Linked DNA regions of Methylocaldum szegediense. The main gene of each other region encodes a partner of the protein of the gene in region 2 in a complex. Links are inferred from orthologs where the notes say so. Each region holds a gene or a part of one and is shown on either strand. Other genes may lie near its edges.

What was found.
Region 1: the proteins of dnaG (region 2) and dnaB are in contact, whole or in part, in a crystal structure (PDB 2R6A), measured with the Geobacillus stearothermophilus proteins. The link is inferred for Methylocaldum szegediense from one-to-one orthologs. Residues at the interface, in WP_049624496.1 of Geobacillus stearothermophilus: Lys456, Leu457, Leu458, Pro459, Ala460, Asn463, Ala464, Leu467, Leu535, Leu536, Ile537, Ala538, Gln544, Glu545, Asp548, Tyr549, His552; in WP_033016901.1 of Geobacillus stearothermophilus: Ser13, Glu15, Ala16, Gln18, Glu91, Leu92, Asp94, Ala95, Val96, Pro97, Thr98, Ala99, Ala100, Asn101, Tyr104, Tyr105, Ile108.

The regions. Positions count from the first base shown.
Region 1 is NZ_OX458333.1:465,538-468,825, reverse strand. Bases 1-2,820 are described here. They hold dnaB (replicative DNA helicase), read left to right. Parts: upstream 1-627; coding sequence 628-2,013; downstream 2,014-2,820. Other genes in these bases: alr (alanine racemase), read left to right, coding at 2,016-2,820; hldE (bifunctional D-glycero-beta-D-manno-heptose-7-phosphate kinase/D-glycero-beta-D-manno-heptose 1-phosphate adenylyltransferase HldE), read left to right, coding at 1-625. In the rest of the region: more of alr, read left to right, coding at 2,821-3,098; QEN43_RS02025 (DUF1496 domain-containing protein), read left to right, coding at 3,176-3,288. UniProt on the Escherichia coli protein: The main replicative DNA helicase, it participates in initiation and elongation during chromosome replication. Travels ahead of the DNA replisome, separating dsDNA into templates for DNA synthesis.
Region 2 is NZ_OX458333.1:4,163,136-4,166,996, forward strand. Bases 500-3,422 are described here. They hold dnaG (DNA primase), read left to right. Parts: upstream 500-1,058; coding sequence 1,059-2,786; downstream 2,787-3,422. Other genes in these bases: rpsU (30S ribosomal protein S21), read left to right, coding at 500-530; QEN43_RS18100 (GatB/YqeY domain-containing protein), read left to right, coding at 546-995; rpoD (RNA polymerase sigma factor RpoD), read left to right, coding at 2,871-3,422. Outside these bases: tRNA (adenosine(37)-N6)-threonylcarbamoyltransferase complex transferase subunit TsaD, read right to left, coding at 1-182; more of rpsU, read left to right, coding at 297-499; more of rpoD, read left to right, coding at 3,423-3,861. UniProt on the Escherichia coli protein: RNA polymerase that catalyzes the synthesis of short RNA molecules used as primers for DNA polymerase during DNA replication.

The DNA.
Region 1 (3,288 bases), 3.7 Mb from region 2 along the record:
GACGCTCGCTGCCTCTCTCGCGGCGGGCTCACCGCTGGGGGATGCCACGGCCCTCGCGAATCTCGCCGCCGGAATCGTCGTGGGCAAGCTAGGGACAGCAACGGTGACACTCGAAGAATTGGATTTTGCCCTACACGGGCAGCGAGCCCATCGTCGCGGGGTGATAGAACTCGACGAACTCTTGCCTTTGCTCGAGGCGGCGCGACGAAACGGGGAAAAGATCGTCGTCACCAATGGCTGCTTCGACATTCTACATCCTGGCCATATCCAATACCTGCAACAAGCCCGAGCCTTGGGCGACCGGCTTATCGTGCTGGTCAACAGCGACGCCTCGGTAAGACGGCTCAAAGGGAGTGGCCGCCCGGTCAATCCGCTGGACTTTCGCATGACGATGCTTGCAGCGCTTGAATGCGTCGATTGGGTCGTTCCGTTTGAGGAGGATACGCCACGCGATGTCATCGGACGTCTGCTGCCGGATATTCTCGTCAAGGGAGGCGACTACAAAGATATCCACGAAATTGCGGGCCACGACTATGTCTTGGCCAACGGCGGCGAAGTCAGGATTCTCGATTTTCTAGGCGATTATTCGACCACCCGAATCATTCAAGCGATACGCAATAGCTGAACATGTCTGACCGCGCCCGTTTAACGGACAAGACGGTGGACGCCCTGCGCGTTCCGCCATACTCCATCCATGCCGAGCAATCCGTTCTGGGCGGACTCATGCTCGACAATCAGACCTGGGATGTCGTCGCCGACCGCGTCGGAGAAGAAGATTTCTATCGCCGGGATCATAGGCTCATATTTCGGGCTATCAAAGAACTCGCCGAAAAACAGATCCCATTCGATGTCGTTACCCTCTCCGAAGTTTTGGAAAAAACCGGTTCGCTGGAAGAAGCGGGAGGGCTCGCCTACCTTGCCATGATGGCCAAGGAAACGCCCAGCGCGGCCAATATCGCGTCCTACGCCGATATCGTTCGTGAGAAGTCGGTCTTGCGGCAGCTGATCCACGCCGGTACCGAGATCGCTGATTCCGCCTTTCAGCCAGAAAATCGAGATTTGACCCTGTTGCTCGAAATGGCTGAACAAAAAGTGTTTCAGATCGCCGATCAGCGGCGGCGCGGCGGAGCGGGCTTCAAATCGATCAAATCTCTGCTGACGGCCGCCATCGACCGGATCGAAATGCTGTTCCACAAGGAAGGCCACATTACCGGAGTCAGCACCGGTTTCAGCGATTTCGACGAACTGACCTCGGGCCTGCAACCTTCCGACCTCATCATCATCGCGGGCCGCCCGTCCATGGGGAAAACCACCTTCGCCATGAACATCGCTGAAAACGTAGCCATCAAGGAACGGCTTCCGGTGGCCGTATTCAGCATGGAAATGCCGGGCGAGCAACTCGCTATGCGTATGATGTCTTCCTTGGGCCGCATCGATCAGCACCGGGTGCGCACCGGCAAGCTGGAGGATGACGAATGGCCGCGCATGACTTCCGCCATCAACATCTTGGCGGACACCAAGCTGTTCATCGACGACACCCCTGCCCTGACACCCACCGAAGTGCGCGCCCGCTGCCGGCGTCTAGCGCGGGAGCATGGCCAACTCGGACTCGTGGTACTGGACTACCTTCAGCTCATGCAATGCTCCGGCGGCGAAAACCGGGTGGCGGAAATCTCGGAAATTTCCCGCTCACTCAAAGCACTCGCCAAGGAACTGAACGTTCCGGTGATCGCCCTCTCGCAGCTCAACCGTAACCTCGAACAGCGCCCCAATAAACGTCCGGTACCGTCGGACCTGCGCGAATCCGGCTCGATCGAGCAGGACGCGGACCTTATCGTGTTCATCTACCGCGACGAGGTTTACCATCCCGATTCCCCCGACAAAGGCACGGCCGAAATCATCGTTGCCAAGCAACGCAACGGCCCCATCGGGACCGTACGGCTCACCTTTCTCGGCCAATACACGCGTTTCGAAAACTTCATCGCCGATCCGTACGCGGGCGAGGACTTCTGAACATGGTCCTTTCAGCCTACGCGGAACTCGATCTGGCAGCGGTTACATATAATCTGACCCGTATCCGCGCGTACGCACCGAAAGCGAAAATCATGGCGGTGCTCAAGGCCAATGCCTACGGCCATGGCTTGCTTCGCATCGCCAAGGTGTTGGCCGACGCGGACGCTTTCGCGGTAGCGCGACTCGGCGAGGGCATCGCTCTGCGCGAAGCGGGCATAACACAGCGCATCGTCGTGCTGCAGGGCTTTCTCGATCGTGAAGAACTCGAGTTCCATATACGCTATGGACTCGAGCCGGTCATCCACTCCCCATTCCAGGCGGAACTCCTTGAACAAATTCCGTCGGCCGAAGTGGTCACTGTTTGGTTGAAACTTGATACCGGCATGCACAGACTCGGCCTGCTCGCGGACCAGTTCGCACCAAACTATTCGAGACTGCAGAACTGCCCCGCGGTACGCCGGCCTATCCCGGTGATGACCCACTTAGCCAATGCCGATGTCGTACAGGATACATTTACTGGACAACAGTTGGATCGCTTCAACAGCGCTCTCCATAACCTTCAAACCGAATGCAGCATCGCCAACTCTGCGGGAGTCTTGGCCTGGGATGGCACCCGTTCCGGCTGGGTCCGCCCCGGTATCGCACTCTACGGCGTGTCGCCGTTTCCCGGTCGTACCGGCCCGGACGAGGGTCTAAAGCCGGTCATGTCCTTTCGAAGCCGGCTTATCGCTTTGAAGGACCTCAAAGCTGGCGATGCCGTGGGTTATGGCGGAGAGTGGGTTTGCCCACGCCCCACCCGCCTCGGAATCGTTTCGGTCGGCTATGGTGACGGTTACCCCCGCAGTGCGCGAACGGGCACGCCGGTGTTGGTTCGGGGACGCCGGGTAAGCTTGGTCGGGCGCGTTTCCATGGACATGATCAGCCTCGATCTCACGGATTGCCCCGATGCTCAGGTCGGCGACGAAGTCACGCTGTGGGGCAAAGGCTTGCCGGTCGAAGAAATCGCTCAACATGCATCGACCATCCCCTATGAACTCCTCTGTGGTGTCACTCCACGAGTCAAGATGGTCGAACGGTGGGAATAGCACGTATTTTTTGATCAAACGGTTCGGCCGATAATTGGCTGCCATCCGAATCGTAGACGTGACTATCAGGAACCACTGTGGCCGAACGTATCTCCAAACCTCAAGTGGGTGCTCCCGATCCGGAACTGAGGACGTCGCCGATTATGGAGGAATTTGACGACGACTATCTCGTACTGAAGCAACAAGTGCC
Region 2 (3,861 bases):
TGCCGGATCAGCGGCACCAGTTTCTTGATATGGTCGCGGGATGCCAGTTCGGGTACTACGCCTCCGTATTCCGCATGGGTTCTTATCTGGCTGTACAGACGATGAGCCAAGAGCCCCTTTTGAGTGTGATAGATCGCTACGCCTGTTTCATCGCAGGACGTTTCAATGCCGAGTATGTGCATACAAATTGGCTTTTATCTGGAGCTCTCTAGAAGTATAATTAGAGCTTTTCAGTTGGCGGAGTAATTCCGCTGTGGGAATTTTATTTGTTTTGGTTTCAATTTTTGGGAAGCTACATGCCGTCGATCAAGCTGAGAGAAAACGAGCCCTTTGAAATTGCTATCCGTCGTTTTAAACGTGCCTGCGAGAAGGCCGGTATTCTTTCTGAAGTTCGCCGCCGCGAATTCTACGAGAAACCGACCGAGGAACGTAAGCGCAAAGCGGCTGCGGCAGTTAAGCGGCATCTCAAGAAGCTTTCCCGTGAACGGTTTGCTCTGCAGAATTTGCGTAAAGGGCGTCCGCAGACCTGATGGTCGCTATCTATCATGAGCGCGTTGAAAGACCGTCTCCAGGCCGATATGAAAGCGGCCATGAAGGCTGGGGAAAAGGACAGACTAGGCGTCATCCGGCTTATAATGGCCGCCATCAAGCAGCGCGAAGTGGACGAGCGTACTCAGCTAGATGATGCTCAGATCCTCGCCGTTCTAGATAAGATGGCCAAGCAACGGCGTGAATCCATTGCGCAATTTCAGTCCGCTGGGCGCGACGATTTGGTGGCTGCGGAACAAGCGGAACTCGGTATTATTCAGGATTATTTGCCTCAAGCGTTGAGCGAGGCGGAAGTGGAGTCTCTGATTAACGAGGCTTTGGCGGAATCTGGTGCTTCCGGAATCGGCGATATGGGGAAGGTGATGGCTATCCTGAAGCCGAAAATGCAAGGCCGAGCCGACATGGCGGCGGTAAGCGCGCGGGTTAAAAGCCTGTTGAGCCGTTGAAGCACGGAGGTTTAACTTTATTTTGGGAACGGCGAAGCATGAACTGAGCTGCCGGTGTAAACGATGGCCGGCAAAATTCCCCGTGAATTCATTCAAGAACTGATCGCGCGTATCGATCTGGTTGATGTCGTCGATGCGCGCGTCCCTCTCAGGCAGGTCGGCAGTAATTTTACTGCTCGTTGCCCTTTCCATAACGAGAAGACTCCCAGCTTTACCGTAAGCCGCGACAAGCAGTTTTACCATTGCTTCGGTTGTGGCGCACACGGCAATGTCATTGACTTTCTGATGGGCTACGACCATCTGACTTTTGTCGAGGCGGTGGAAAGTCTCGCAGCGCTGGCGGGGCTGAAAATCCCGGAAGAGGCTCAACGTGCCGCGGCAGAGTCCGGCGTTAAGATGGCGAATGCCATATACGAGTTACAGGATGCCGTTTCTCGGTTTTACGCGCATCAGCTCAAAGTCCACCCTGCAGCTCCACGAGCGGTTGCTTATTTGAAAGACAGAGGGGTCAGTGGCGAGCTTGCACAACGATATCGCTTGGGTTATGCGCCCCCAGGGTGGCAAAATCTACCATCAGAGTTTTCGCAGGAGCTTCTCAACGCCGCGGGACTCAGGGTCGTGAAAGGCGACAAGGTTTACGACAGTTTCCGGGATCGTATCATCTTTCCCATACGCGATCGCCGGGGTAGGGTTGTAGGTTTCGGCGGACGGGTTATGGGCGATGGAACTCCGAAATATCTCAATTCGCCGGAAACCATCGTTTTCAAGAAGCACAGAGAAGTATACGGCTTGTACGAACTGTTGAAACAGTCTACGAGGCCTGAACGCATCGTGGTGGTCGAGGGCTATATGGATGTGATTGCCTTGGCACAGAACGGCATTCGCAATGCGGTCGCGACGCTCGGAACCGCTACCTCTGCCGATCACGTCGAACTGTTGTTCCGGTATACGGACGAACTGGTTTTTTGCTTCGATGGCGATTCCGCAGGGCAAAAGGCTGCCTGGAAGGCGCTCGAAGCGAGCCTTCCGTCACTGCGGGACGGACGACAAATCCGATTTCTTCTTTTGCCGGAAGGGCACGATCCTGACTCCTTGGTTCGAACCGAGGGGACCGAAGCGTTTCTCAAACGTCTCGACGCCGCGCTGCCTTTCTCGGATTATTTCTTTAGAAGCTTGGTGCAAAGGCTTGATTTGGACACCCTAGAAGGGCGAGCGACCTTGGTTAATGAAGCCCGGCCTTTGATTGGCAGATTACCTGGCGGCGTTTTTCGCGAGATGATCGAGAGTCGTCTGGTGGAACTTGCGGGACATGGGGTAGTCGAACCATCCGATAAATCGGCTAAGCTTGTAGTACCGTCGGAATCAAGGGTTGCATCCGCAAGCAGTGGAATGCGCCCCTCTACATCGCGGCTCCTTTTGGCGCTTTTGGTCCAAAATCCGGAACTTGCGGCCATGGTTGGAGATGATCTTCGGGCCAACCTAGGCGCTGCCCGCAAGAACGGTCGTCTAATTCAAAAGGTGCTCCAGATTCTCAATGAAAATCCTGGGTTGACCAGTGGTGGTATTTTGGAGCATTTTCGAGGCACGCCGGAGGAGAAGCTTATTGCCACCCTCATGCAATGGGATGTTCCGTTGCCCCCGGATGGTATACGAATTGAGTTTTCGGATGCTTTAATGCGTTTCGAAAAGCAACTCAAACAGGAGCGGTTGGATGAGCTCATAAAAAAATCGAAGAAATTTCAGCTCAGTTCGGCAGAGCGGGAGGAAATGAGAGTGCTCATGAGCTCATGATGTTAGTATTCCACGTTTTCTGTTTTGTCAAAGTTCGAATATACTGTATTGTTTTGCGGGCATACAGCAGTCGCGGGTCAGTCGATGAATCTGGAACAACAGCAGTCTCAGCTTAAAGAGCTTATCGCTAAGGGTAAAATGCAAGGTTACCTCACGTTTTCTGAGGTAAACGATCACTTGCCCAGCGATATCGTCGATCCCGAGCAGATGGAAGACATCATCTGCATGATCAATGACATGGGAATCGAAGTGCATGAGGATGTGCCGGATGTGGATTTAATCCCAGAACCCGCGGTCGTTACCGAGGAAGACGAGGAAGAGGCGGCTGAGGTTGCGGCAGCACTCGCTTCCTCCGTCGACTCCGAGTTGGGCAGGACCACGGATCCGGTGCGGATGTATATGCGCGAAATGGGAACGGTCGAGCTCCTGACTCGTGAAGGCGAGCTTAGCATTGCCAAGCGCATCGAAGAGGGATTGAACCAAGCGGCGAATGAGCTGGTTCGTTTTCCGGCTGCGATGGACCATTTCATCAAGGCCTTCGAGCGGGTAGAAAAAGGAGAGGTAAGGCTGTCGGATCTGATTTCCGATTTTTTTGATCCGGTAGCCGACTCGGAAGAGGTCGTGCTGGACGAAGATGCAGACACAGACACCGATATTCTGGACGACGCCGAGAGCGGGCCGGATCCGGAACTGGTAAGAGAGAAGCTCGATCTTTTCAGTAAACAATATAAAGCGGCGGTCAGCACCCATCACAAGTACGGCTATCACCACGAACGTACGCAAAAGGCGTTCGACGCTCTTGCAGAGAGCTTCATGGAATTCAAGAAAACGCCTCAGTTTTTCAAAGAGTTGACCGACCTGCTACACAATACGGTAGAGAAGATCCGTGAACAGGAACGAATTCTTCAGGATATCTGTGTCGTCAAGGCAAAAATGCCGCGCGCAGAATTCGTGGAGTCGTTCACTGGTAACGAAGCCAATCCCGATTGGTTTCAGAAGCTGCTTGAGTCGAGCTACGGCGAGGCACTGGCTCCCTTTGCCGACGAGGCGAGGCGGGCACAAAGCAAACTAGCTC